One region of the Methylomonas stagni genome, then DNA from elsewhere that is predicted to be linked to it. Evidence: riboswitches for the same ligand, from Rfam matches in the RefSeq annotation. Region 1 holds a riboswitch; each other region holds the start of a gene.
What was found. Region 1 has a riboswitch for cyclic di-GMP ahead of ACP4CD_RS07295 (hypothetical protein). Riboswitches for the same ligand answer to the same signal wherever they lie in the genome.
Positions count from the first base shown of each region.

Region 2: another riboswitch for cyclic di-GMP. It lies ahead of ACP4CD_RS09955 (VPLPA-CTERM sorting domain-containing protein); the one in region 1 lies ahead of ACP4CD_RS07295 (hypothetical protein).
Region 3: another riboswitch for cyclic di-GMP. It lies ahead of ACP4CD_RS12240 (hypothetical protein); the one in region 1 lies ahead of ACP4CD_RS07295 (hypothetical protein).
Region 4: another riboswitch for cyclic di-GMP. It lies ahead of ACP4CD_RS00485 (hypothetical protein); the one in region 1 lies ahead of ACP4CD_RS07295 (hypothetical protein).

Region 1 is NZ_CP189557.1:1,541,310-1,548,652, reverse strand. Features, by position in the region: gene ACP4CD_RS07300 (PAS domain-containing protein) at 1-1,358, opposite strand, end outside; cyclic di-GMP riboswitch class I at 2,498-2,575, shown strand; gene ACP4CD_RS07295 (hypothetical protein) at 2,902-3,474, shown strand; gene ACP4CD_RS07290 (TetR/AcrR family transcriptional regulator) at 4,027-4,701, opposite strand; gene ACP4CD_RS07285 (MlaA family lipoprotein) at 4,864-5,625, shown strand; gene ACP4CD_RS07280 (TetR/AcrR family transcriptional regulator C-terminal domain-containing protein) at 5,852-6,490, shown strand; gene ACP4CD_RS07275 (efflux transporter outer membrane subunit) at 6,487-7,343, shown strand, end outside.
Region 2 is NZ_CP189557.1:2,158,732-2,166,074, forward strand. Features, by position in the region: gene ACP4CD_RS09950 (hypothetical protein) at 137-1,744, opposite strand; gene ACP4CD_RS09955 (VPLPA-CTERM sorting domain-containing protein) at 1,809-2,570, opposite strand; cyclic di-GMP riboswitch class I at 2,609-2,732, opposite strand; gene arsB (ACR3 family arsenite efflux transporter) at 3,630-4,688, opposite strand; gene ACP4CD_RS09965 (ArsI/CadI family heavy metal resistance metalloenzyme) at 4,713-5,156, opposite strand; gene ACP4CD_RS09970 (arsenate reductase ArsC) at 5,182-5,661, opposite strand; gene ACP4CD_RS09975 (ArsR/SmtB family transcription factor) at 5,688-6,026, opposite strand; gene ACP4CD_RS09980 (hypothetical protein) at 6,251-7,343, shown strand, end outside.
Region 3 is NZ_CP189557.1:2,645,120-2,652,462, forward strand. Features, by position in the region: gene ACP4CD_RS12225 (hypothetical protein) at 1-89, opposite strand, end outside; gene ACP4CD_RS12230 (hypothetical protein) at 89-949, opposite strand; gene ACP4CD_RS12235 (VPLPA-CTERM sorting domain-containing protein) at 978-1,763, opposite strand; gene ACP4CD_RS12240 (hypothetical protein) at 1,898-2,668, opposite strand; cyclic di-GMP riboswitch class I at 2,769-2,845, opposite strand; gene ACP4CD_RS12245 (ABC transporter permease) at 3,278-3,898, opposite strand; gene ACP4CD_RS12250 (hypothetical protein) at 3,976-4,284, opposite strand; gene ACP4CD_RS12255 (amino acid adenylation domain-containing protein) at 4,286-7,343, opposite strand, start outside.
Region 4 is NZ_CP189557.1:100,240-107,582, reverse strand. Features, by position in the region: gene ACP4CD_RS00495 (DUF1566 domain-containing protein) at 1-1,028, opposite strand, end outside; gene ACP4CD_RS00490 (fused MFS/spermidine synthase) at 1,183-2,751, opposite strand; gene ACP4CD_RS00485 (hypothetical protein) at 3,078-4,082, opposite strand; cyclic di-GMP riboswitch class I at 4,210-4,292, opposite strand; gene ACP4CD_RS00480 (VPLPA-CTERM sorting domain-containing protein) at 4,335-5,114, opposite strand; gene ACP4CD_RS00475 (PEP-CTERM sorting domain-containing protein) at 5,496-6,602, opposite strand; gene ACP4CD_RS00470 (VPLPA-CTERM sorting domain-containing protein) at 6,886-7,343, opposite strand, start outside.

The DNA of each region.
Region 1 (7,343 bases):
TTTATCTGAAACCAACGGTTTGTTCCATTAGCATGCAAAAACGGCAGTTCGATTGAGAAATCGCTTAATCTCCTGGCGCTGTCTGCTTCCGCTTCCTCAAGCAAAACCTTATATTGGGGGTCTAATTGAGTTAATAGCAATGCGGAATGCTTCAGAACTTGTTCCGCTTTTAGTCCATGCGCCTTTTCAACGCCGGCGCTGATAAATTTAAATTCATGCTCGCCATCCGTGGAGATTGTATATTGAAAAATATAGCCATTGGGTAAGTTGTTACCAATGGAACGCAGTTGCTCTTCGTTGGATTTAACGATTTGCAAAAGGTGAAAAGTCGAAACTTTCTCATTTTTTAACTTAATGTTCAGTATTTTTATTCTAACAGTCGTTACCAGCAATGCCAGTACAATGACGCCGAATACAATAATTTGCCAAGAATATTGCTTCAAAAAATCCAGCAGGGTGATTCGATCGATGCGATCGTACGGAGGGGCGTGTATTGCATGTAAAAGTTCGTACACCGGGGAATAATTGGCAGGCAGATCAAAGCCGCCAATAGTTAGCTTATCGATTAACTCCCGGTTGTTGTTCATGGAAAGCAGCGTGCTCACCAAATCGCGTTTTAACTGTGGGTCGATATTGCTGACGGACACTAGCGGCCACTCCGGGTACAATATCGTCGAATGTCGATAAGGGTAGCCGGGAGAATTCATGGCATGAATGATTTTAACGCGATTGAGATCGACTTTATTCTCCTCGGCCATATGCTCCAAAATACCGGAGCGGATAAACCCAACCTCCGCTCTGCCGGCGAGCACTTCTTCAACGACTTTATCCTGCGGCATGCCGGTAAAAACGATATCTTTCAGATTAGGTAAATCTAAGCCCTCCGCCTTAAACAAGTATAGCTGCGCCTGGTAACCCCCCAGCGAATCTTCAAAAACGGCTGCTATTTTGCGGTTTTTAATGTCGGCTAAAGAGTTAATATCCGTATGATCCTGAGTCGTGAATATGATGCCGCCAAAACTACTTAAACTGTAACTAGCTTCGCGATTAATTAAAGTTGCCAGCGGCTGAGTTAAGTTAAATTTATGCGAAAGCAATACATAATGCGAAGGGTTGGTCAACACAAACTCAAAACGGTTTTCTTCTATCGCCCGTACAAGTCCCGGATAATCGAGTACTTTTACCTCAAAATGATAACGTGGAAGCGATTTTGTCAAATATTCGGCCAAGTTATTCCATCTCGCCTGTTCCTGTGGGATGGGCCGAGGGGATAACATCCCGATGGTTACAAGCTCTTCTGCCGAAATAGCGGTGCAAAAAAGCAGTATGCAAAAAAATGAAATGACTTTTGCCGACATATTCTGTTTATAGGTATACGAGAGCTCAAGGAAATTGAATATGTTTATAAGCGTCTAGTAAAAATTTAACCGGAATTCGTGCTCCCAGTCGTCTAAACGCCACCGATTGCGCATAAGCGCTTTTTATCGGTCGTCCGGGCCATGAGCTCATTATTTTGCGCGGTCTACTGTCGAATTTTCCTCAAAAACCCCGGTATTTCCTTTCGCCGTCGCATGTTCTAGCTATTTGGCCGCTAATCGGCAACCGCAGATCGGGGGAAGGCGAGTGCTTTGATCGCGTCGCGTTCGTCGCGCTTATCCGCCCATCGACCACCGCTTCGATGTTGATGATGTCCAGGCATGTCCCACCAAGGCCAACGAGGAATACGAGGTGAATTCTGTTTTTAACGCCGTCGGTTTGAAGCGGGCCATGACCAGTACGGTTCAAGGAGCCAATGGTAATTGTCCTATATATATCGTTCTGATTACTCATAAGCCTCGGTCAATTTGAACAAACGCCCTGACTGGCATGGCGGAGTATTGGCCTCCGCGATGAAAAACCTGATCATCATAGTCTTTGCAGATCGAATAGGTGGTTGAATCGATGCCAACACTCGGCTAGATGGCGCGGCGAATCTTTGGACTTGGATCGCCAGAAGCCACACTGTCAGAGGCCGTTTGGTACCTTCAAACAGCGTCCCCGTTGGTCAGTGGCGCTGGGTGATGACAGGCCGTACATTGACAAAGTTTGCGGGTCTTGACCACGTTAAAACGATAACCACCATAACTTGGGTATTGAAAACCGGCGGTCATCGTGCCTGAAATAGGGTTTCGGCGTACTGGGCATCGGTAGTTTACAGCTTCAGAACATCCATCAAATCGAAGCCTTTTTGAAATTGGATCGGGTTCTTCTTAATGTCAGGATCCTGCAGTCTGACTAATACTTTCATCGGACTTATCGGAGGCTTCTAAGTTGTTGAGGCTTATCGATAATCAGCGTGGACTATGGCATATGCCGCAACAATTAATTAGAACTGTGTCAAATCCCGTAGAGCGGACGGTCGAATGAATTAACAGGGGTGTTGGGTTTTTAATAAGTATATGAAATTTATAGTGATTGTTCTTTGGTCTTTATATTGCTTTCCAGTAAGTGCTCTATTTTGAGCGCTAGCCAAACCTGTCGCGAGGCAGGGCCGGAAAGCCACGGGTCTTGTAGGCAAGATAGCCGGGTTGCTGTGTCACGGGTAGGGATGCCGGGAAAGACTGCTTTTGCCTTGAAGAGGGTTAAAGCAAGTGACGCACACACAGTTGAGAAGTTTATCCATTCAACCCTTCTTTTTTGAAACAAGGTAATTAAATGAATTTGGAAATTAACGCAATACGCAAAACTAAACTCGCGGGATTGGCTATGATGTTGGCCGCCGCGACTCTGGCCCCGCAAACCGCTAGCGCGGCCCTAGTCTCAGGAACAGCGACCATCTCGCTAAACGGTGTTTGGAACTCGGCGTTTCTCGCTTCAGGATGGGCTCCGACGACTTTTTTCGATTCGTCCTTTAATAACACGATGATAACCGGCTCTCTCGCCGGCGGAACCGCGATTAGCGGCTTTACCGGTGCTTTCGAGGCACCGATTAACACCAATACGACGACGATCGTCATCGGTGGTTTCGGTACCGCCGGCACCATTCAGGCGACGACGATGGATACCAGCGATTCGTCGGTCGGGGTTATCGGCCTTAGCGGTGCCTTTCGGTTTACCACCCCTTCGCTGTCAACCTATCTGTCGTCCGAGGATTGGACTTTGCAAAAAATCGGCGGTACATGGAACCTGGTGGACCACTCACCCGGCTTTCCGGATAACACCTTATTCCAACTGGTAAACGTCGTCGATAATCTGGCGACGACCGGCATGCTTGACGGAGACCTGCAGTTCTTGCCGGATCCGGCCCATCAAGCGGGTGGCTTTTCCTACTCGGGCTTTTTGGGTGCTACCGGAGCAAAACTCAGCACGACTATAGGTCATCTGAGCATCGCGCCGGTCGCGGCGGTACCTCTGCCAGCCGCGGCATGGTTGTTTGGCACCGCTTTGTTGAGTTTGTTCGGTATCAACCGCCGCAAAAACAGCATCAGCGCCTAAGTCGTTCATGGAATACGGCGTGGATTTAGCGCTAGATTGCCGCACGATGAGGCTTGCGGTATTCAAGATTAGAATTATTCCAATCGTTCTTGAAATTCATACATCGCCTGTGGTTGTCGTGACGGCGTAAACGTTGCGAGAGCACGTCCATGCTTCCCCCTGAGCAGGATTTGGGCCAGGGGTTGTTTTTTAGCGCTATCCTCCGTTTAAACCTTTTCGAAGATTTCTGATTTGATGGGCCCCTGCTTCAACTAAATGTCACAACCCTGTCAAATCAAACCAACTTAACCCAAATTTTAAGGGTCTCGCGCGGTGTTAGCGGAGAGGCTTTCCACGGCGCCCGACGCAAGATCGTGCCGCCATTGCCAAGGCGTTTATATCCAAAAGGACGTATATCGCCAAAATGGTCTACAACCAGACGACTCGGGTAATGCCGGACGGCCCGACGGATAGTGCCTCTAGGCGAATTTATGGTTGGGAGCGTAAGAATGTTTAGCGCCCGCGTGATACACCCACCAACAAGCGGCCGTGCCAATTGCCAAGACCCTATGCTTAGTTATTTTGGTCGCGCTCCGGGCCGTACGCTCTCATGAAAACGTCGACGGCGCGCTCGACCACGCCTTCGATCAAATCCGGCGTCAGTTCGTGAAGGATATTCAGCAACCAGGGTTCGAAGATCTCCGACTCCAGCAAACCGTGAAAATGCGCGGCCACCAGCTTCGGATCGGCCGGGCGCAGTCGACCCGCCGCGATGACTTCGCCAAAATACTGCTCTAAATATTTCATGCCTAATCCCGGCCCGCGTTCGTAATACAGACGACCGATTTGGCCCTTGCCGGATTCGGCAACAATCATGCGTTTTAACGCTAGCCGTTGCGGCGTGAAAAACACGCTCAATATTCGCTCGCCAAGCCGCTTTAAGGTGAAGGCCACATCTTCCGACGGTTGAAGCAGGGCGAGGGTCGAGCGAATTTCGTCGGGATCGAAATTGGTTTGTTCGCCGACGTAGATCGAGTGCATCTGATCCAAATGTTGATCTGCGGACGCTTCTATCAATTCCACGAATAATTCGTTTTTGGCACTGAAGTAGCTATACAAAGTTGCTTTCGATACGCCCGCCAGAGCGGCAATGTCCGCCATCGTGGCCCGTTCGAATCCCAATTTCTCGAAGGTGGTTTTTGCCGCATCCAAAATCGCTTGGCGACGCGCCGGGCTTTTCTTTCTCAAGTTCGACTCCTTAACTAGACCAATCGGTATATTTTTGTTTGACAAGCGCGCGGGGTCAAGCCTAATCTTAACTATACCGTTTAGTTTAGTTATTATTCAAAATCGCTGGTAAACGGTTGTAGCTCTTAAGCGGGGTTTTTACCAACTATTACACAGGCTTATATGAATATGCGAGTTGAGTTTGCTAGAACACTGATCTTGAACGGCACGTTCGCCTTGTTGAGCGCCTGCGCCGCCACGCCAGCGACGGATCCGAGAGATCCTTACGAAAACTACAATCGAAAAGTCCAGTCGTTCAACGACGGACTGGACGATTACTTGATGAAACCGGCGGCGGAGGCGTACCGGTCGGTGACGCCGGATTTCGCTAACCGCGGCATCAGCAATTTCTTTAGCAACGTGGACGATATTGGCGTGATCGCTAACGAGGCCTTACAAGGGAGTTTTTCGCAATCCGGCCTGGACGGCGCCAGATTGCTGATCAATTCCACGGTGGGGCTGGCGGGATTTGTGGATGTCGCCACGATGCTGGATTTTCCCAAGCATGAGGAAAGTTTTGACAAGACGCTGGCGATTTGGGGTGTCGAAACCGGACCGTATTTGGTGTTGCCGGTGCTGGGGCCGAGTTCGGTTCGAGGCTTGGGTAGCGCGGTCGGCGACGCGGCGCTGAATCCGGTCACCTATCTCGGCCTGCCGGTGGCCGCGTCGGTGGGTTCCGGTGCCTTAAGCGCGGTCGACAAACGCGCCGATCACTTAGCGATCGAAAAAATCGCCAGTGAAGCGGCAATCGACCGGTACGACTTTTTCAAGAACGCCTTCCTATCGCATCGGCGTTATGCGGTCGAAGTGGGCGACTTGCGGGAAGACGATCCGCTCGAGTCCGCCGATTCGGACGATAGTCAAACAAAGGAGGCCGGAAATTAACGGCCGCGCGTAGGCATCGAGAGGCTCGTCAAGTCGGTGCGGTTCAGCGCGGCGACGTGAGGCCGTCGGCAAGCCGCCGGCGGGTCGGACGCCTAGATCAGCGGGTTTTTGCGAAAAACGCCAATATTTTTTGCATTGGTACTTGTCGGGAGGCGATTCTTCGGGAATAATAAAAACGAAACATTTTATTTTTATTTCCCCGGAGCAAATTATGGCAGCGGAAACGATGAACAAACCCAAAGTAGGGCGGCCGAGAGCCGGTACCGAAACCGAGCGGAACGACTATCTGCTGGATCAGGCTCTGGCGCTGTTCATGCGCGAGGGCTATGCCAACACCAGTATCGCTAAAATTGCGGCGGCGGCCGGGGCTTCGACCCGAACTATTTACGAGCGCTATAAAAACAAAGCCGAATTGATGCTGGCTTCGGTGGACCGCTTGGTCGAAACCGATATTTCCGAACTGCAGCGTATCGATGGCTTGGCGACAATGTCTTGCAGCGAGGGTTTGACCGCGCTCGGCGAAACATTGCTGGCTAAAGTCATGCAGCCCGACATGATCTCGTTTTACCGCATGGGCGTTGCCGAGGCGCGGCAATTTCCAGAGCTGAGCGATTTGATCGAAACCAGCGGTCCTCAACGGATTTACCAGATGATTGCCGAATATTTGCGCGGCCACGACGAGATAAGCGGGTTATCCGCTTCAGAGCGTCAGCGCGCGGCGGCCCTGTTCTTGGAAATGTTGGTTGCCGAGCCGAGAAACAAGGCGCTATTCGGTTGCCTGGCTGCCGACTGGGATGCCCGCGCCCACGTCGAATTTGTCGTTAAGGTGTTTTTGTTCGGCATTGCCGACGGGAGGTCTGCGTGAGAGCGGCCTTATTGACTATTCTGGCCGGCGGCGCGTTGGCCGGATGCAGCGTGTTTCCCGACTATGTCCGGCCGAGCATCGACACGCCTGCCCAATGGCAAGCCCAAAGGACCGAAGCCGCCGGCGCGGCGGAGCGGCTGGACTGGTGGCGCCAGTTCAACGATCCGGTGTTGAGCCGTTTGCTCCAGGCCGCCGAACAGGATAATCCGACGCTGGAGCAAGCCGTGGCGAATATAGCGTCGGCGCGCGCCAGCCTGGCCGGCGCGGAGGCGGGCGGCATGCCCAGCTTGACCACCAAAGGGGCTTTCACTCGCTCCAAGGGTGGCACCTCCACCGGCACCAGCGCGCAAACCACCAGCGTTAGCGGCTCGAGTTTCAATACCGGCATTACTCAAATTTTGTCCGGCAGTCTCGATGCCAGTTGGGAGTTGGACTTATTCGGCAAGTTCGCCTTCAACCGGCAGGCCGAGCAGGCCCGACTGGCGGCGGCCGAATTGACGCTGCACAACGCTAAAGTGAGTTTGGCGGCCGAGGTAGCGAGCGATTACGTCAGTTACCGGGCCTGTCAACTGACGGCGACCGCCTATCAAAACGCGATCGCTTCCAAACAAGACACCGCGCGCTTGACCGGCGTGCTGGCCGGTGCGGGATTTTCGTCGCCGGCCGACGCGGTATTGGCCGACGCCAGCTTGCATGCCAGCGAATCCAGTCTGATCGCTCAACGCACGGAGTGCGACAACACCGTCAAGGCCTTGGTGGCATTGACCGGTCTGGCGGAAGCCGATTTACGCGCTTGGCTGGCGGCTGGCGGAGGCATACCGGTACCCGCGCAATTTCAAGTGGATAGTGTGCC
Region 2 (7,343 bases), 620 kb from region 1:
CGACCGCGTCGCCCCGAAAATGGCAATCGCGTTAAAACCGAAAAAGCGGCCGGGTCAGCCGCGTTGCCGCGACTGCCCCGGTCACTTTTTAAGGCGGTCGTCCCTGACCTGGTTCGGGATTGCCCCTAATCAACCATTACAGTTTGGCATCGCCGTTGTTGTAAATGGTTGGTGCGCGGCAGGCATTAGTCGATGCGGCTGCTGTCGCATGACTGTATGGATTGACCGGACGGCTGGCGTTAAACGCACCGTTGGCTTCGGGAGCAAAGCTGGTCGGTACGGCCAAGAATGCACCTGGAGTAGCGGTAAAGGTGTGGGTGAAACCGGCATTCAGCGCCGCCATCACTTCCGGCGCGCCGGCTGAAGTAATGATCGCGTTGGTCAGTTTTTTCAGGTTGGCGTCGGAAAAGTGGTCGGTCCAATATTGGAAAGTGTTTTCCGCCCAGTCCTTGTATTTGCCGTTGACCACGTTAGCCAGGGTCGGCGCCACGCCATCGACTTTAACAAAACGGAAGTTGCTGGATACGGCGGTCTTTTTCTCCAGAGACTGGATACCGACCGCCCAGCGCACACCGTAGGTGTTATTGAAACCGTTGGCGGCGTTGCTGCCGTCGTTCAGCTCGTCCAAGCAGTTGCCGACCGAACCCGAGGTGTTGTTCTCGTGGATCATCGGATAGCCGTCGCCTTCACTGAAACCCAAGGACACTGCGTCTGCGGCCGGTGAAGTAGCGACTGCCGCTTCGGTGCAAGGATCGTGCAGGAATTTAATGTTGGATTGGGCCTGGGTACCGGAACCGTTTTCGCGGCGGCAGGTGTGCAACAACGAAGAACCCGGCAAATAAGCTGCGGCATTAGCTTGGACCCAATCGTACAAACCGGTGGAACCGGTCACTTTCAATTGATTCCAGTCCGCCCAGCTGCCGGCATGAATCGATGCGATTTGCGCCGAACTCAGGCTAGGCATGCAGGCCTCGGTTTCGGCACCGACCGCGCAGCCCGCCAAGGAACCGTTGGCGATTTGAGCGGCTTGCAATGCAAAATACAGTTTTTTGGTGACCGGCACGCCGAAGGTCACCGCCGAAGCGCTTTTCACGGTCAATTTAGCGACATCGTCGGAAGTCACATTCAGATAGCCGGTTGGGGCGTTGTTTCCGGTAAATTGCCCCGGATCGACGTCGGAAATGCCGAAGTCGGAGATGTGGGTGCTGTATTTGCTAGCATCGGCCAAGTCGTAAGGGCAGGTGATCAAGCCCAGCGTCGAACCGGCGACCGGCAAGGTGTTGGAGGTGCAAGCCGAGCTGATTTTCAAAAACTCGATCGTAGCATTGGCGGTATCGCCGTTGGCTTCGGCGATGATAGGGCTAACGCCGAACGCGGAACCGCCGGCGCTGCGTTTGTAGACCAAGATGTAAGGCTTGTTGGTCGGTACATTGCTGTTGGTAGTAGCGCGGGTGCACAAATAAGCGTTTTGGTCGGAACCGGTCAGGCTGTCTTTGTATTTCCAAACTTTTTTAGTGGTGTCGCAGACTTTATCGGCGGCCGGTACCGATGAATCGGTGATCAGCTTTTCGATAAAGTTGACCGCCGCGGAGGCGCCGGACAGATACAACACGTTGGTTTGGCTGGCGTCGATGATCGGCAGGTTATTGCCGTCGACCGGAATCGGATCATTGATGGTGGCGGCTTGCACACCTGATGCGGCCAGCAAGGCACTGATCGCGGTGCCTAATACTAAGTTTTTCATGGGTAGTTCCTCGAGTTATCAATCGTGAAAACCGGAGCGGCGCCAACGCCGCTCCGAATACCGCTTACGCGGCGGCGTATTTACGGCGGGTCGCGCGCAACATGCCCATCAGGCCGGCGCCGAACATCCAAACCGCGGCCGGCAGCGGCACATTGGCTTGGACCGGAGCGTAGGTCAGCAGATCGCCGGCCAGGGTCCATTTACCGGCGGCCAGAGTGTGAGGCTGAATGCCGTTGTAGTACCAGAAATCGCCGGAGGTGCCGTAGGCTATATTGGCTTGAGCCAAGCTGACTGCGGTGAAGATGGTGTTGAATTGGTTGTGCTGCCCGGTTTTCGGGGTATCGGAGTCGTACACCAACGAACTCAGATTGGCCGCATAGTCGGCTGCGGTAGCACCGGGGTTATCCGCAACTTGTCCACCGTTAATTTCATTCGCGTGATTTTTAATTGCCGTTCCGGTGTTTGCCGACACAGTCAAATTCGTGAATTTGGGGATCTCGACCATACCGGTAATCATCTGCTTGGAACCGTAACCGACGGCAACCGCGAACTTGGTTTGCGAAGCGTCCATACCGCTGGCAAAAGTGTTCCACATATCGTTGTCGGCCAGGTTGTAGCTCAGCGTATAACTGTCGTTGGCGACGTTGGCGATCAGATCGCTCATCAACACGCCCAAATCCAGCGTGAACGTCAAGGTTTGGCTTTTGTCGTATACCGACAAATACGCTTCGACCGTAGCCGCGCTAGTGTTGTTGATAGACGCATTCGCCGCGCCGGTGGCAGCAAACATCGCCGCCGCCAACAAGGCTTTGTTTAAAGATTTCATAATGGTTTCCTTATGTTTAAGATTTAAAAAATACATAAGGTGACAGCCCAGCCGTCTTGGCTTGTCGGCTTCCTACCGCCCGCCGCCATCCCCGGCGACCGACCCAAGCCAAGACCTGAAACTTTCCGTCCCCGCCTCGCGGCGAGTTTGGCTTTTACACGCTTACCTGCTCACTAAACTTCTAACACCTCGAGTGGTGTCGCTATCCCCGCTACCATGTGTCCGTATTGCAACCTACTCCCTACCTTCTTCCTCTTGCCGCTCCCTTCGCTGGTCTTCCCTGTTCCCTGTAATTCCGCATCAACCAAGATCCGCGGCTCCCTGCCATCTCAGTTGCGGCGAATTATTCCAAACAAATCAATAAGTTTCCGTTACAGCTCTGTTAAAGAATCGTGAAATGTATTACATGCGTGATACGCCGAAACATCGCCGAATGCCGCAGCACGTTGTTTTTCAAGGGCGAATCGTTGCCGCCACGGACCGCGTACCTAACAGGCTAAATTGGGCGCATCCGACATGGACTGTCGAATTTGGCGTGCGGCATCGGCCGCCCGCCCAACGATTGGAGGACTTAACATTGGCCGGAAACGAATATCGGCGAGAGGGCAACTGTGCTAATCGTTAGACGCTGTCGCGGGGACCAAGCACTGATGGACTGACTTTGCCCGGCGTTGCAAACGCGCTAACCGCAGTTATCGGCGATTCGCGGCTAAACACTCGGTCGCCGCTAAAACGCCGCCTACCGGAGTTTCCCAAACGGGAAAACTATAGCTTGCAAAGTCAGGATGCCCGTGGCATTGGGAATGGCGTGTTTGTGCTTCCCCGCCGGAGCGGGACCTATTAACCCGGCTCTTGTAATATCGTTCGCCCTGTCGAAGGGCACGCCGGTCCGGGCTTAGACGAGCTCAGCCCGAGAAACACCAGTGAGAAATAGGGCCGGATGTAGAGGGCATGCGGCGGCTGACGCCGAATTGCGAGAAATTGACCGAAACCGAGGTTCCAGGGGGATCGATCGTTCGAAAAAGCCGGTGCTGGCGAGAACGCCGAAGCCTGCCGGGACTAGCGCCCAACAAACCAGCGCTTTTGAATCGCGAACGCGACGTTCACCAAGCCGACCATGACCGGCACTTCGATCAGCGGCCCAATCACCGCCGCGAAAGCTGCGCCGCTGTCGATGCCGAACACCGCCACCGCCACCGCGATCGCCAATTCGAAGTTGTTGCTGGCGGCGGTAAAGGCCAATGTCGTGGTTTGGCCGTAGTCGGCGCCGATCAGTTTGCCCATCGCGAAACTGACCAGAAACATCGCGACGAAATAAATCAGCAGCGGTAACGCGATACGCAACACGTCCAGCGGCAATTGCACGATCAATTCGCCCTTCAACGAGAACATCGTCACGATCGTAAACAGTAACGCGATCAGCGTCAGCGGGCTGATTTTGGGTACGAAGCGCTGCTGGTACCAGTCCTTGCCATTGGCTCTGACCAACAGCCAACGCGTCGCGAAGCCGCCGATAAACGGAATCCCCAGATAAATAAACACGCTTTGGGCAATATCGGCGATCGTCACCGCCACCAAACTGCCCGGCGAACCGAACAGCGGCGGCAACACGGTGACGAACAACCAGGCATAAACCCCGAAAAACAGCACTTGAAACACACTGTTAAAGGCCACTAGCCCGGCGCAGTAGTCGTTATCGCCGCGCGCCAGTTCGTTCCAGACGATCACCATCGCAATGCAACGGGCCAGGCCAATCAGGATCAAGCCGGTCATGTATTCCGGATAGTCGGCTAAAAATCCGATCGCCAAGCCGAACATCAACAGCGGACCGATCAGCCAGTTTTGCACCAGCGACAGCGCCAACACCCGGCCGTTACGAAACACGTCGCCGAGTTCCTCGTAACGCACTTTCGCCAGCGGCGGATACATCATCAGAATCAAACCGATCGCAATCGGGACGTTGGTGGTGCCGACCGAAGCCTGGGTGTTCAGGCGATTCACCTGTTCCGGAAACGCAAAGCCGATGCCCACACCCAGCAACATCGCGAGAAATATCCACAAGGTTAGGAAGCGGTCCAAAAACGACAAGCGCGGCTGCGGGCAGATTGGCAAATTCATCGTGGAAAACCTCGAACTGTTCGATCAGATAGGGCTGCAATTCGACGAAGGACCGCAGCAACTCGCAGCGCTATCGGTCGGCAAATCGGCGTCTTTACCGAATATCGGAATGCTTTTCAACGAATGAAAAGCTTCCCAGGGGACGCCTTGCGGATCGACCGTCCAGTATTTGTCCGACTCGGTGTAGCAGCAGGCGGCCTGTTTTTGCTCGATGACGGGCAACGCCGCTTGTTGCAGCACCTGCTGAATTTCGGTCAAGGCCTGCTCCGATTCGACTTGAATGCCGAGATGATCCACGCCCGCTGCTCGGCCCCGGTTGGAGATCGCGAAGTTGATGCGCGGATCGTCCAGCATCCATTTGGCGTAGTCGTCGTGGACGACGCTGGGTTCGGCTTGGAACAGCGCGCTGTAAAATTCGATGTTCCGTTGCAGATCGTCGACGGCAAGGTGAATATGGAAACGTTTCATAAGGCTGTTTTCTCCGCGAGAGGGATTAAGGTAACAAGGCGCCGATGCGATCCAGTTCGGCCTTGAAGCGCTCGGGATCGTTTTTCAATTCATTCAACGGCAAGTCCAGAAACCGCTCGATTCGGTAACGCACAATGCCGTACACGGTTTCGAAAGCCGCTTTGATTTCCTCCGGGCTGCCCTCGGCATGCGCCGGATCGTCCACGCCCCAATGGCTACGCAAGGCCGGGCCGAGATAAGCAGGACAAGTTTCGTTGGCGGCATTGGCGCAGACGCTGATCACGATATCCGGGGTCACCGGCAAATCGTTCCAGGATTTGCTGAAATAACCGGCCGTGGATATCCCTTTTTCTTCGAGTATCGCCACCGCACCGTCGTTCAACCGGCCGATCGGCCGGCTGCCGGCGCTGATCGCGTGCCAGCCCTCGGGCGCCAATTGATTGAAGATCGCTTCGCCCATCAGCGAGCGGCAGGAGTTGCCGGTGCATAGAAATAAAACGTTCATACGGATGACCATGTTATGGGTTTGATTCAAGACTCGCCGTCGCCGCACGCCATTTGCTCCGGTCCGAAGCAGGCGGTCGGGCTGCCGGCGCAACACTCCTCGGTCAGATACCCGATCAACTCGCGGATCAGGTTCAAATCAGCCCGATAGCGTTGAAAGCGGCCTTCCTGGGTGGCGTCAACCAGCCCGGCATGGGTCAGGGCTTTTAAATGAAACGATAGATTGGTCGGCGGCAAACCCAGTTCTGCGGCGATTTCGCCGGCAACCAAACCTTGCGGCGCGTGTTTAACCAACAACCGGAACACGTCCAAACGCACACCGGAAGCCAGAGATTCGAACAATTTAGCGGCTGATTCCTTATCCATCGATTTAACTATTCAATAATTATTGTATAGTCTAAATATTTTTTCGGGTTTGGCAAGTCGGCACTGAGCAGTGGCTCGAATCGGATACTTGCAATCCTTAAGCACGACTCCGCCAAACGACGGCAAATCCGCGCCGTCGTTCACGGTCATTTATTTTGTGGCGAGTCTATGGAAATTTTTATAATGCGCTGTCCCTTGAATATTCGAGCAATGCCACGGTCACGATGAGCGAAACCCGCACGCTGCAACAAGCCTACCAAACCGCCGTCCGGCCGCCGCGCGACCCCGAGCGCCTAGCCCAAGCACTCAACGACTGGTACCAGCGCTGGCCGACGCACAATTTTCTGCATCCCTGCGTCATCGACGGCAAGGCCGCCCTGGTTTGTCGAGCCGACTTGAGCGTCTCGGCGGCGGACGCTTATCGCGAACTGCTGGCGATCGCCGAGGCGCACGGCGTATACCTGAAAGAAGACCGGCGTTCGTTGGACTTTCCACCGGCTCACGGCAACCGCCGCCGCGAGGTCGGCTTGGTATTGACGTTTTGCATCGGCTTGCTGGGGTGGTCGCGGGCGGTCTGCGCCGACGACTTGCTCGCGCCTCCGCCAAGCCCCGCCGCGCAGTTGGTGGCGCCGCCGGCCGGCGCGATGCAGGCGATCGCCAGCCGAGACGAAGCCAACCATACGTTGATCAAGTTGCGAAGAACCCAACCGCCGAGCGCCGCCGACATCGCCAACGCCTATCAACAGGTCGCGAATCCGCAACCGGCGCCGGCCGACGCGGCAGCCGCGATACTGGATTTTCTGAAAACCGCCTATCGCCCCGAACTTGGCGAACCGGCCAACGTCGCCGCCGATTTCGAGAGCATCGCGGCATACTACGCCCATTATCCGGCGGTCGCGGCACTAATCAGGGATCTGGACCAACAAAAAGTGCTGCTGAAATACCGCAAGAACACCTGGCAGGCGCAAGCCTGGGGCAACCAATACCGGGTCGATAGCGTGACGATTTATTTCGATACCCGACTAGGCGCGCAATTACTGGCCGAACCGGGCTGCGACGCCAACCCGGCCTGCGGCGTATCGCCGGCCGACGCGCTGCTGCACGAACTGCTGCACGCCAAACTGATGCTGTTGGATAGCGGCCATTTCATCGCCGGCGGCGGCATGGCGCAAAATCTTTACCCTTTCGAACACGAGCGGGAAGTCATAGCCGAGGAAAACCGGTTGTACCGGTCCATGAACCAAGAAGATGGTCTTGCCCGACCCTTGCGCCATCGCCATAGCGGCCAATTGGCGGAAGTCAGTTGTCCGGCCTGCG
Region 3 (7,343 bases), 1.1 Mb from region 1:
GCGCCGCAGACCGCTAACACGCTCAAGCCCAAGCAATGGGCGGAAATCCCTCGCGGCAACGGCGCGGCGCGACCTAGGCGAACGTCCATCACGCCCTCCTGAATCGGCGATAGCCGTTGATACCGATACCGGCAATCCCCGAAGCGAAGAACCAAACCGCCGAAGGCAATGGAACGGCGGCCACTTGGCCGCAACCGCTATAGGCACCCACGCCTAAACAAAAATCCCCCAAATCGGCCAAGACGGTATTTTTCAAAAAGAACGCGTTTTCGGGGGACAGTAATAAATCGCCGCTGAGCATCCAATCGCCGGCACTGCTGTACTGCAACCGCAAATTAGCCAATTCGTAAGCCACCGCGCTAAACGAAACGTTATTCTGCAAATACCAGCCGCCCGGCGTGCCCGAAACGCCAAAGGCATCCCACATGGTCTGCCGCGCCTCCGGGTCGTATTTCAGCGAGTAATCGCCGTTCAGCAAGGTGCCGGAAAAGCTTCCTCGAAACATCTCGACGCCGGTCATGCCCATCGTGCCGGTACCCGCCAAGGTGTCCGAATCGATCGAGAAGTCCGGCGTCGTGGCTTGGACGTTGCGGCCGGAAAGCTGACCGCTGGGGTTGCTGGCACTGACGGGGGTGATGTCGTGTACCAAGTTCACGGCTGGAATTTCGACACGCGTCGGATTATTGAAGTAAAACGACGAATCGGTGCGAACCGTGTAGTCGGACTCGATGGTGTCGAAATATTGCGCCAGAAAGTATCCCGGCTGGGTCAACGAGCCGAAGTTGGAGAGCGCTAAAGCATCGCGGTCCAGATTCATCGTGAAGGTGCCTCCGGAATTCGCGTTTAACAACGCGGCATCGGCCTGCGTAACGAATCCGCCGGCGACCAGCGCGAAAACCGTCGAAACCGCGGTCAAGTATTTTGATGTTTCAAGGCGATGGCATGTCATCGAAACCTCCTGTTAACTGATATCCCGATCAAGCGGATCGGTTGCGAAAACCGCTCACGCCCATGCCGATTAAGCCGGTCATAAACATCCAGACGGCGGCCGGCAGCGGGACCACGGAGGTTTGAAAGCTGAAGGTACCGATGCGCGCATTAGCATTGCGGGCCGGACCGGCCCCAAGATGATCGAATCCCCAACCGTAACCCAACTCGCCGCTCAAAGACAGCACGTTTCCGTTGATCTCGGAAACCACGTTAAACAACTCGAAAGCCACCGCTTTAAAGCCGAGGGTGTTGTAAATGACCCAATCCGAACTTTCCGGCGTTTTTAGCGCTTCCGCGGGATTATAGGTCAGCGTCATGTCGCCCATTAATACCCGGTTAGTGGGGGGCGCGACATCCACTCGATAGCGCAGGCCGCCGGCCAGGCCGATAGAGCCCGACGCGGTGCCGGTAATGTCGTTGGGGTCGAACGTGAAGGCAGTGGCGCTATTGTGCCGACCCGACGGGTTGTCGGCCACATGGGCACCATTGACGGTAAATTTCAATCCGGTGGCCGGAATTTCGTTCGCCGCGTAATCGGTCAGATCGACGGGCGTATTGTAATCGCGCAACTCTTCAAAGGTTTTTGAGGCCAGCGAAGCGTCGTAGTATTCCTCGACGTATATGGATGGCGCAGCGGTCCTATCTAGATCGATACCGTTCTCGAAAGCGTCTCGATCGATATTGATAATCAGCGAACCGCCGGATACGGTAGCGCCGTGCGCGGATGTCGCGGCAAGGGTTAACGACAGCACGATCAGGTATAGAAATTTCATGCGTATTCCTTGAAAAAAATTGGGTTTCTAATAAGTCGCTTACCGGCCAAGTTCGGGCTCTACCCCCGACCGTTAACGGAAAGCAAAGCGCCCCGCAGCCTTTTGCGACGGAAGGATGAGCGGTCTGGTAAGGCTTAGGCGGATAAGCCCGATTTACCTCTGGAGGCGCCTAACAGGCCGACCAATCCGCTCCCGAACAACCACACGCCGGCCGGCAGCGGCACTGCGGCGGGCGCCAGATTGAAGGTACCCACTTTGACCGATGTGCTGCCGTTAAACAGCAAATTCCAGGAGTAACCCAAAGTGGAAAGATACAAATCGCCGCTTAGCGATAATTCGCCATTACCGTTGACCGACTCGGTGGCATTCACCAAGCGGAACAAGGCTGGATCTTGCGCGGGGCTACTAAAACCGGCGCTGTAGGTAAAGATATTCCACGTCCCACTGGCTTTTTTCAGGTAAAAATCACCAGGGTTCAGGTAGGAGCCGCCACCGGCGGGTTCCATCCGAAATGCACCGCTCAAGCCGATTTGGCCTGCCGCCGTGTTGCTGGCATCCATCGTCGTGGCCTCCTGCTTTCTCGCGCCGTAGCTGATGGTGGTGCCATTGGCGTTCACCGGCAACGAAACGCTGAAGGTCTCGGTCTGACTGAGAGCAACACCGCCGGTCGTGTCCAGATCGATCGGCGTTGCGTTATAACTCTCGTCCCAAAAATTGGCGATATACCAACCTTCGGAACCGCCAACAGCCGAGGTAAATGCGGAATTGTCGATGGTCATATTCGCGACGCCGCTAACGAGGGCCGCGTTGGCATCGCCTGCCGTTAACAGACCGCCGCCGAATACGCTGATTGCCAGAACGCCGGCATAGGCCGCTTTCAAACTGTGTTTGTTTAATAGGTTCATTGTTTTCCTTACAAAACGATCTAAGATTGATTTAATGGGCAAAATCCAGGCCCCGATACGGATGGAAGCGCGTCACATCCCATTGCAGAGCCCAAAGTTCGAAGGCAACCCGGCCGTCTTATTCCAAGACCCGTGGCTTTCCGGCTCCGCCTCGCGGCGGATGTGGCGAAATTGCCGCTTCCGTGCGGCATCGCCCGAATCCTTGAGCGAGGTTTTCCTAGATTTCCGGCGGCTTTTCCGAACGGCGCAAGATGCCGTCATTCGGCAGCCGCCAAGGCTCGAAACCCAACGATACTGGCTTAGAGAGAGCGTCGCGAAACGCAAACCCGCCGACATAAACCTATCGTCATTTCCCGAGTTGCTGATCTAACAGCAAAGACCAGGCCAATTAAAAAGCCATTGTTTTACAACGACTAACATTTTTACCGACGGCCAAACAAACCCAAACCACGTGATTTGCCTCAGCAACTGCGTGAAATCACCTATTCAAACGATTCGCCGGTATTTGTGACAACTCCACGTATCTCGAAACCTAAGCCACGTCGAATCAACGGGCGGAATGCGCCAGCTCCCGGTGAGTCGCACGGACCTCCATGGATTGACCGCTCCTCAATCTTCCACCCATTTAAACCGCAGCGCGGCGGTCGTTAGAAACAACAGCGTCATCGCGGCCAGGCTCATCAACGCCGGTGCTATCTCGGCCAAACCGGCGCCGTCGATCATGACCGCGCGAGCCGCTTGCAGCATGTGGGTTAGCGGGAAAATCAGCGTCAGGTTCTGCAACAGCGCCGGTGCGCCTTCCAGCGAAAACCAAACCCCGGACAGCAGTATCATCGGCAAGGTCAGCAGGTTCAGGATGCCCAAGGCCAACTCCTCGCTACCGGTCCGGCTCGCCATCAACAAACCTAGACTGATCAAAGTTACCGAACCGAGTACCGCTATCAGCGCCAACAAGGCATAAGCCCCCTGCACTAAAAAGTCGAACAAGACGTTCATCGCGACAAATTGCAGCACGACCGCCAGCATCAACAGCCCCAGCCGGCTGACGACTTGCGCCGACAGGAACTCAAAAGCGTTGACCGGCGAGGCTTTCAAGCGTTTAAGCACGCCGCTTTTGCGATACCTGACGATCGTAAATCCGACTCCGAACAAACTGCCGTGCATGATGTTGATGGCTAAAATGCCGGGCAAAACCCAATCGAGGTAGCGTACCCGCCGCCCGGAAACCACTTGCTTTTTCCAGGTGGCGGCTCGATCGCCAGCCAGCAGGACTTTTTCCAGCAGATAGCCCTGCCCGGAACTGTCGTTTATCCAATAGCCGTTTTCCGCCCCCCTTGCACCACCATATCCAGTTGATGATGCTGCAGTTTGGCTAACGCCTTATCCAGTTCCGGGTAGTCGATGAATTGCAGATATTGGGTGGTCTTAAACGCGGTAATCTGCGAATTAGCCTCGCCGGTCACGCCCACTTTAAACAGCGCGCTGTCCTGATCGTCGAATATCGCCGCTATGCCGACGATCAAAATCACCGGAAACACGAAATTCCAGATCCAGGTGGCTTTGTCGCGGATCAATTCGATATTGCGGGCTTTTAGCAATGCCAAAAAATGCTTCATCTCAACTTCTCAAGGAGTGGCCGGTTAATTTAAGAAACAGGTTTTCCAGATTCGGCGTGGCGACCGTCAAGCCTTCCAGCGAGACATGCAAGCGCGTCAATTGGGCGATCGCCGCTTCCACATTGGCGGTGACGAACTCGACCGTTTCGGCGCCGGCAGTCACCGCGAACGGCAAACCCGGAATGTCCGCCAGGCCGCTGGCACTCGGTAAACGGATCAGTACGCCGTCGAAATGCTCCCGCAATAGATTCTGTGGCGTGTCCTGGACGATAATCCGGCCTTGATCCATGATGGCGATTTCGTCGCAAAGCTGCTCCGCTTCCTCCATGTAATGCGTGGTCAGCACAATGGTCTTGCCGCGCGTTTTAATCTCCCGAATCAAGCTCCAAAAGTTGTGGCGCGATTGCGGGTCCAGGCCGGTGGTCGGTTCGTCCAGAAACAAAATGTCGGGATCGTTGATCAAGGCGATGCCCAGCAACAAGCGTTGCCGCTGACCGCCGGACAATTTGCGGGAATCGCGATTGATATAGTCTTGCAAGGCACAGGCTTCGATAATCTCTTCCAGCGGCAAACCGCGCGGATACAGCTTTTGAAACAGTTGCAGGGATTCCTTGACCGTCAGGGTGTCCGGCAAGGCCGTATGCTGAAACTGAATGCCGATATGTTGGCTATAACGCCGGTCGATAGGCTCGCCGCGAAACAAGATCTCGCCTTTGCTGGGCTTGAGTATGCCCTCCATCATTTCCAGCGTGGAGGTCTTGCCGGCGCCGTTCGGACCCAGCAAGCCGAAACACGTCCCGGCTTGCAATTCAAAGCTGACGCCGGCGACCGCCGTGACTTTTCCGTAATGCTTCTCCAGCCCCCTAACGCTCAGCAGGCTAGCGGTCGCGCCAGGCTCGGCAAGCGGCGGCGCGGCTAGCGTTGACGGCTGAGCAGCCGGCTCCGGACTCAGTTCTCGCAACCAAGCCGCGCAAAAAGGCTGCTTGACCACCGTGAAATGCTCGCCCTTGGCCTTGATGACATGGACGGCTTGGTAGTAATCGTCCCACTCGTTGGCCGCCAACCAACCTTTACTGCCGTCGGCGATCACCAGCGTCACTCGGTACGGCAACTTGGCGGTGTAACGGTAATTAGCGGTAATCGACGCCTCGGTCACCTGCCAGATTTTCCGAAAATCCCCGGCATCCAGATTAGGAACGATATCCGCCAACAGCAACGCAAAGCAGTCTTTCCATTCCGAGTAGGGCTTGGTTTTTAAAACGTCGGCGATGGCGGCGCGATAAGGCTCGGGCGAAATGCCGGCGCTAGTCAGCATGAAGTTGCAAAAGGCCTTGACCGAGGCTTTGTCCACGCGGCTTTGCCTCAACAACAAACCGCTATCGATCAACACCACTTCGCCGATTTCGTAGGCCGAATCTTGCAACTGGCGCAGCATTTCGTAGACGACGGTGCCGCCGTAACTGTGCGCGTATAAATTGATTCGCCCTTGCGGCCAGACGCGCCCGATCTGCTCGATATTGTGCGCCGCCATTTCCTCGACCGTGGCCGCCGGCTGATCGCCCGCATAGCCTTTCATTTGCAAGCCGTAAACCGGCCCTTCCCGCTTCAGGCATTCCGCCAGTTCAACATAGCCGTCGCTCAAGCCGGGCATGCCCGGCACGATAAACGTCGGAATCCCCGAGCGCAGATTAAGCAAATATACTGAATTCGTTGGTTTATCCATCGAGCTTTCTAAGTAGTCGGTCAACGCTTTTATCGTCGGATATTTGAAAATATCGGCAAGATTCAGCGAGCTGTCGGGGAGAATGGCGTTAATCCGGCTGATCAGTTGCACGGTCAGCAAGGAGTGGCCGCCCAATTCGAAGAAATTGTCGTGCACGCCAAGCCGCTCGATGTTCAACAGCGCCCGCCAAATGTCGGCCAGTTGTTGCTCCAGTTGGCCGCTCGGCGGACTAAAATCGGCATTGCCGATCTGTACGCCGCTCGCTTGCCGCGCCAAGGCGTTCCGGTCGATTTTCCCGCCGGCCGTCATCGGCAACACCTCGACGGCAAACAGCGCGAGTGGCACCATGTATTCCGGCAAGCTTTCACGCAAAAACGCTTTCAGCACCTCCTGCTCGGGCGGGTTGCCGTCGTGGGTATAAAAAGCCAGCAGTTGTTTGTTATTAGAGTGTTCGCCGACCACCACCGCCGCCAACTTGACCGCCGGATGCCTGGCCAGGGCGGTCTCGATTTCGCCCAACTCCACCCGAAACCCGCGAATCTTGACCTGATGGTCGCGGCGGCCGATGAAGGCCAGGTTGCCGTCGTCCAGCCAGCGCACCAAATCGCCGGTTTTATACAGCTTGCCGGCGCCGAACGGGTTGGCGATAAATTTCTCGGCGGTCAGTTCCGGTTGGTTGAGATAGCCGCGGGCAACGCCGGCGCCGGCGATGTGCAGTTCGCCGGGCACGCCGATCGGCACCGGTTTGAGTTCGCTATCCAGCACGTAGACTTGGGTGTTGGCCAGCGGTTTGCCGAGCGGGATCGCTTGGTCGGGATTTTGGGCCGGGTCTATCGGGTGCAGCAACGAGATCACCGTGGTTTCGGTCGGGCCGTAGGTGTTGATCACCGCGACGTTCGGGTTGCGTTGCCGCCAGGCCCGGTATTTTTGCGCCTCGGCCTTTTCGCCGCCGATCACGACCCGACTCAACGCGGTGTGGCTAAAGTCTTCGTCAACCAGCGTATGCCAGTAGGCGGTGGGCAGGTTGATCAAACTGACCCGATGGCATTGCAGCAGGCTTTTCAAGTAAGCGACGTCGGTGAAGCGCTCGCCGTCCATCATCACCACCGCGCCGCCGCTGAGCAGGGTCGGGAAGACTTCTTCGACGAAAATGTCGAAGCTGATCGTCGAAAACTGCAGCACCCGGTCGCGGTCGTTGAGAGCGTAGGCGGCTATCACCGCCAGATTGTGATTGACGACGTTGCGATGTTCCACCATCACCCCTTTGGGCTGACCGGTGGAACCTGAGGTATAGATGACGTAGGCCAGATGTTCGGGACGCGCGCTGGGGCGCGGT
Region 4 (7,343 bases), 1.4 Mb from region 1:
CTGAAACCGATTTGCTGACTATTATCCAACGTCAACGCTGTACCGCCGCCGTAACTCAAATTCCAGTTTAACGCATGACTTCCGCCTAAATCGTCGGCGGGAGCGGTCACCGTCACCGAAAAGGTCTTACTTTCGCCGCTCGCCCAACTGGCGACCGACGCCGGCGAGATCGCCGCGACCTGCAAGTTGCCGGTCGCGGCACCCGCCGCGAGCACGACGCTGTCGAGCGAGGTGTTGCTATTATTTTTCACAACCCAATTCAGCACCTTAGACGTGCCTTGAGTGATCGAATCGCCGGCATGGTAAGTGTCTGACGCGTCGCTACCGTAATACGCGCTCAGCAACGAAACGCTGACGATGGGCGCCACCGAAAGTTGCGCTGACAATCCGCTGTCGTTGCCGGTGATCGGTAAACTCTGGCCGCTGTCGTAACTGAAGGTCCAAGCCTGTTGATAGCTACCGGCCGGTATCGTCGCCGGGGCTATCGCGCTCACCGAAAAGTCCTTGGTAACGCCGTTCGCCCAATCATCGGTACTCTCCGGCTGAATTGTTGTATAGGTCAGACCACCGGTGCCATTCCCAGCGACCAACGCAATTTTACAAGAACTGATGCCGCCTTCCCTCGCGCACAAGGTGTAGCCGCTGTCGTTGCGCACGCTCCAAGTCAACACCTGGGTCTGACCGGCGGCTATCGCCTGATTGGCGTTAAAATTTTGCGAAACCAGGGTCAAACCCGGCGCATTCGGCACGACCGTGACGCTGACGACCGCGTACGCCTTGGGCTTGGCTTTGTCGGTGACGGTCAACATGAATTTCAGCGTCCCGGTAACCGACGGACTAACGAAACTAGCGGACGCGCGATTGGCGTTACGCAACTTGACTTTCTTGCCGCTGATCTGCCGCCATTGCCAGCGCTTGACGGCCTTGGTCACATCCGATGCGCTGCCGCTCAGCGTGACGGTCGCGTTGTAGAGCACGGTCTGATTCGAACCCGCACTGGCGGACAGAACGGCCCAACAGTTCTTCACGGGCCCCACCATCAAAAACACAGCGAGCCAGATTAAGCGAAACCAAACTTTACCAGTCAAAAATCGATTCATAGTCACCACGGCCAAGCTTACTTTATGCTATCGAAGCGTCATTCCTGCGGACGATTCGGCGAGATCAAACGGTTATTCGGTATTAAAGCAACAATAATTCGGGTGCGATTCGTTCCATGAAAATTTTCCGGTAGCTCTCGGCCTTCCTGACCTGCATGCTTTCCATCGGATTATAATCGTCGGTAATCAGAATACTGTCGGCATCGGTCATCGCATATTCGTGCTCCGACAACCATTGAATCGGCCGAGCGAGTTCCGGCTTATTGCGATCGAATTCGATGCCCCCACGAGAGGCCAGAAAAATAAAATCGGTGAATTCGCCTTTTTCGGTGGTGAAAACGCGAATATTCGGGAACAGACTGGCCAACGTTTTATAAACCGAGGTCACCGCGTTCGCGCCTTCGCCTTGCGTGAAGCCGACGTAGTTCAGCGCCAGAATACCCTGCTCGTTCAACATCGCTCTCAAGCCGCTCAACATCTCTACCGTCAGCATATGTGTCGGCTCTGAACCGCCGGTAAAACAGTCGTGGATGATGAAGTCGTAGCGCTTATTGAGCTTTTTGACTTCGTAACGCGCATCGCCCACCAAAAATTCGCCGGTCGGCTGAAAATTGAAATACTGCTTCGCGGCATCCGCGACTACCGGATCGATTTCTATCGTATCCGTCGTCAGCCCCTTAGCTTTTAAATCGCGAGCAACATGGCCGCCGCCCAAACCGATCAGCAAGGCTTGATTGGCCTCGGGTCTGAACAACGGCGGCACCAAACCCAATATCACCTGATACCCCAGCAAACTGCGACCTTGGGCTTTTTCGACCGCACTCAGCACCGAAGAATCGGACAACAGCAAGCGAAAGCCCTTGCGCTCGTCGTCGACGACTCTAACCCAGCCGTAGATGCTTTCCTGTTCGTGCAACACTTTAAATCCGCCGACCGATTTGACGGTCTTGGCATAGCCGTTCGCCGCCAACGTACAAGTCAGCGCGGCCACCAATACCACCGAAAACGTCGCCCCACCCGTTGACGGCGCCGGCCTGTCGAAAACCAGTAAACCGATCACCACCACTAATAACGCCAGACTCAAGCTGAACACGATCGCGCGGGTACCGAATTCCGGCAATAAATAGAAAGCCAGCAACAGAGTGCCGATCACGCTGCCGACGGTGCTGACCGCATACACCGAACCGACTGCCCGGCCTACACCCCGCAAGTCGCGAGTGGCCATTTTGATAACGTAAGGCCCGACCATCGCCAACGAAGTCAGCGGCAGCGTAAACAATAACAACGCACTGACAAACGCGCCGCCGCGTATTCCCAGCGGATTAGTCCACGTCATTACCGGACCGCCGAGAAACGGAATCAGCGCCGTTGTTACCGAAGCCAGCGCCAAAATATGCGCCAGCCGCAAGGCCGGATAATGATCGGACAAATAGCCGCCCAGGTAATACCCGATCGCCAACGCGATCATCGTCACCGAAATCAGTGCGGTCCAAACGTATAAACTGACCCCATAAAACGGCGCGATAATGCGCGTACCCAGCAGTTCCAATATCATCACCGCGCCGCCGCTAAGCGTCACCAGGGCAAACAACGCGGCGGTGCTCAATGCGCCGCTCCGCGCTTTAGAATCGGTTAAACCGTTTTCAGACATGACTGACCAAACTTTGAGTAAGAAGTAAAAACCTATTGATCGCCGCGAACGTCCTAACAAGTACTCGATCGGTAATCGGGCCGGGCATTATAAGCGCGAAAAACCAAATCGTCCGTTGCCGGCATCGAATCGACAGTATGCCGGCGACTAAAGAAAAACGCCTCGGCCATCGAATATCATTTAAAGCGGCATCCTTAAGCGTCACAAACCGGCCCGATGGCATCAAAACAAAAACGAGCGCTTGCCCCAATCCCTGGGGCGAGCGCTCGCGAATGGTTGGCATCCCGCCAATGCGTTATCGAAGCAAGCCGATAACCTTCCTTGAATTAAGCGCTACGCGCGCGGCGTTTCATGCCCAGGAAACCCATCAATGCGCTACCGAACAACCAAACCGCACCAGGAACCGGAACGGTGGTTACGCTGAAGTTGCTGATAGTCAAACCGCGGGCCAAACGGTCGGCTGTGTAGGCTGCCGCGTACTGGCTACCGGCGGTGGCGCCGCCGTTGACGATGTCGTTGAACAACTGGGTGTAATCCGCGACATTGGCGCCGCCGATTGCCAGGGTATAGACGCCGGCGTGCAAAAAGCCATTCCAAGACACGCTGTTATCCACCGTACCGTCGGCCGCTAAAACGCCAGTAGTTCCGCCTGATGAGTTGGTGAAGCTGGAACCCGCCGCGGCGTCCGCACCCGATTTGCCGGTATAGGTAATCGTTGCGATCTTAGCAGTATCTAAATTACCCAAATAGTTCGGGCCATGGGTATCGGTCGCGCCGGCAGTGCCATTGTTGCCTGTGGTAATACTGCCGTTGGTATCGAACACGCCCCACAAACCGGTAGGGTTAGCGGCTGTGCCGGCCGCCGCGCCACCGCGAACGTCATTGACACCCGCGAACGGCGACCAAGAAGCAAAATCAGGCGCTCCCGCCAAATAGGCGGCGGTATCGGGATCAGCCGCGGTTGAAGCGACATCGCCCACGCCGTCGTGCGAGGAAGCTGGAACCACGCCGTTGTACAACGAGAAGCCTGGGTTCAAGGTGCTTGCACCATTGGCATTGGTTGTACCGGTAATGGTGAAGCTAACATTCGCGTCTTTTTCCAGAATGAAATAACGGAAGCGGATGTCGTGAGTATTACCCAAGGAATCCGGGTTCAAACCGGCCAGATAACCGCCGTTGCTGGATACGGTGGGTGTAAAGTTTGCCGCAGCGCCATAGGTACTTGTCGCGCCTTGGGTGTTACCTGTCAACGGATCGTAAGTGCCCGCGCCCCAGTACAAAGCGGAACCGTAACCCACGTGCGCCATCGCTTGACCGGACATTAATGCCATACCGCCAACTAACGTTAAAACCGAAGCTTTTAAAGTCATTTTTTTCATAGTTATTTTTACCGTAATAATTATTATCCCTCTGACAGACCTTGAATTCGCAGTGAACCCCAAATCCGTCCCTTACATCGATTGCAACCCGGCCGTCCCTTCCCCCTAAGAGGACCCGTGGCTTTCCGGCTTCGCCTCGCGGCGAATGTGGCGAACCATCCCTGGCAAAACGTCCTGTTTTCTCCTCATTTCCCAAAACGAAAGTCAACCTTTGGCGCTATTGCGTTTCCTTGCCGTTGCCGTCAAACCCGCCAAGACCGGAGCGAACAACCATACTGCCGCCGGCAAAGGCACCGCCGTCACGCTTAAGGAAATCTGGCCGTCCAAACCCTCCAGCGCGGTTGCAGCGTCATAAACCGTTCCGCCGCCGGCCGCGATCGTATAATCGCCGGCGCCCAACAGATAATTCACCAGCGACACCGAATTGCCTCCCGCAGGACCCACGTGAGTCAGATATTGAATCACCGCCCATTCGCCGCTGTTATTGGCCATGCTCCAGGAATCCAGCGCATCGAACTGGCCGCGATATTCGACGTGCTCGGTATCGCGAAACGGCGACAACACCCCGTTATCCACCGGCGAAGCCAACTTGACGACATGCGGCGTTGGTGTGGAAACCAATACTTTAGGGTTCAACGGGTCTACCGTCGTATCGTCGTGCGCTTCAGCCGCGAAAAGCCCCGAATACAAACTGAATGCCGGATTCAACGCATCTGTTCCACTGATATCGCTAAAAGTGATGGTCACTAACGAAGATTGGTCCAGATGAAATTTAAAAAATGTCCCGCCGGCCAACGAATGACTATCGCCCAACACCGCCTCGGTACCGTTATGCCAACCGAAATTGGTAAACGTTCCACCATTGATGCCACCCGGCGACGAAATCGGATCGCTTAAATCCGCGTAATCGACATGCGCCTGCGCCTGTCCGGACAAACCGCACAGCGACACGACAGCTAGCGCCGCCCAATTAAACCTATTCATATTCAACATAAATCCCCCAAGTAAAAAGATCCAACGTCCGTGCCGATGAAAACCAACTTTCATCAATCGTCCGACAACACAATAGCCAATCCAAAAATCTTTTCTATACTTCGTCGGCTAAGCTAGCCTGTACGGATGCAAGTCGTATGCCATGCATTTTTCCCGCATAGAGCCTGGGGAAGACACAGGTAAAATAATTAAACTATGTTATTTACAATAATAATATCGGCAAATCGCACAACTTTCCTTCCTCGACAAGCTCCCGCTCAAGAACAGCTTTCATAGGCAAAAAAAACGGCCCTTTCGGGCCGTTCACAACCGATAACACATCCTTGTGTCTTTTATTCATCGGTTACATATCGAGCTTTCCGAGTCGGAAATTTAGGCAAATAATACTTTGCGGCGATTCAAACCCACGAATCCAGCCAAGACAGTACCGAACAACCAAACAGCACCCGGCACCGGCACGGCGGCTGCGGTAGCAACAGCCGAGAACTCCAAATGACCATGCAGATTTGACAGACTAAAATCGGCTGGATTCACCGCGCCGGAAGCCCCAATTGTGTAATTGCCGGCACCCAGAATTAAGGTCAGAGTCTCTATAGTCTCGCTGGCGGAAGTACCGGCACCGCCAGCCGGGTTATTGTCGTTCACGGCTTGTCGAAACTCGATATTACCCCAGTCGCCCGAGACATTAGCTTGCCCCCAGTTCGCCAAGGCATTGAATTGACCGACATAGTTGGTAGCCCCCATCGTCGCGAAACTGGTATCGCGAAATGAAGAAGCGATACCCTGAGCATCGACCGGCGCATTCGCCGAGTCGAGAGCGTCCTGAACCTTGGTGCTATTTGCCAAACCGGTCTTCGGATTCAACTTCTCATTGGCATCGTCGTGCGCTTGGTAGTTCAGTACACCGTTATATAAGGTAAAGGCCGAATCGATGTAGTTACCGGTACCATCATCGACAGTCCAGGAAATCGTCACCTTCGATTCCTGATCCAGGCGGAAGTTAAAAAAGTCGACTTTGTGACTATCGCCGAGCAGCGCCGTCGTACCGTTGTACCAACCATAAGACGTCACATCGTCCACATCTACCGTCGCCGAACTAGCAGCGGATGAATAATTGACGTTGGTAAAGCTGCCAACCCCGGTATAGGCCTGATTAGCCGCATTCCATTGAGAAGGGTCGTTCAGGGGACGGTCGCTTTGGCCGCTAAGCGCGGAGCCAATACCATTAGCGGAACGCTGCGCCGGGGTAAGCCCAGCACCGCCCAACGCCAATACCGCCGCCGGCGTGCCACCGTATTGCGCGGTTGAAAGCACCTTACCGGCCGCCGTCAGATCGCCAATCTGCGCCCCCTGATTGAGATCGTAATACTCGACATGCGCTTGAGCTTGCTGAGCCACGCCAGCCAGCGCCAGCGCAATGCCCAGACCCAATTTAGATGCCGATTTGGCATTCGATTTGTAAAAAATTTTATTTTTCATGTGTTCTCCACTGAAGGATTGATAAATTTCAACGATTCTTGCAAGTAAGGACGTAAGCAACCCAGTCCTAAAACTAAAGCAAATAGCAAGCCAACAACACCGCTAGAGAATTCCGGCCCGACAACACCCGAGCAAATCTAAACTGTGTTAAATACCGCATCTATTAGGGCATTTAACGCACTCCTTGCGTATCCTGCTGACACAGCCGACTCACTTGGTTCCTGAAAATTTGCCAAGACCGGGCGGTAAGCGATTCCAATCCGCACCCTTTAACCGAGTTCGGCTATTGAATGTGACAGGATTGCGCAACCCTGTTATCGGGACTGATCCGCGCCGCCCCATGTTCGGAACGGCGTTTTTTGATTCCGAGAAGCCCCATCAAACCGGCCAGAAAAGACCATGCCGCCGCCGGTAGCGGGACTGGCGACGCTTCCAAATGACTTTCGATCACAACATCCGCGAACAGCCCCTGAGCTTCGCCCGCCGCCAATTCGAAATTGAAGACGTCGGATTGGCCGATACTCGCCGCGATCGGCGCGCCGAGCCACGCGTCCGCTCTCTCATATCCCGCTAGCGTTTGCCCGTCCGAACTAAAATAATCGACACTCACCGAACCGGTACCGTTTTCACCGGTAACGGCAACCTGCAAGTCGTAATCCAGTCTCACGCTGATCGAATACACATCGCTGCCGAGATTCGTAAACTCCAGCCCATACCAGCCCAAATGATGGGAATTGAGTG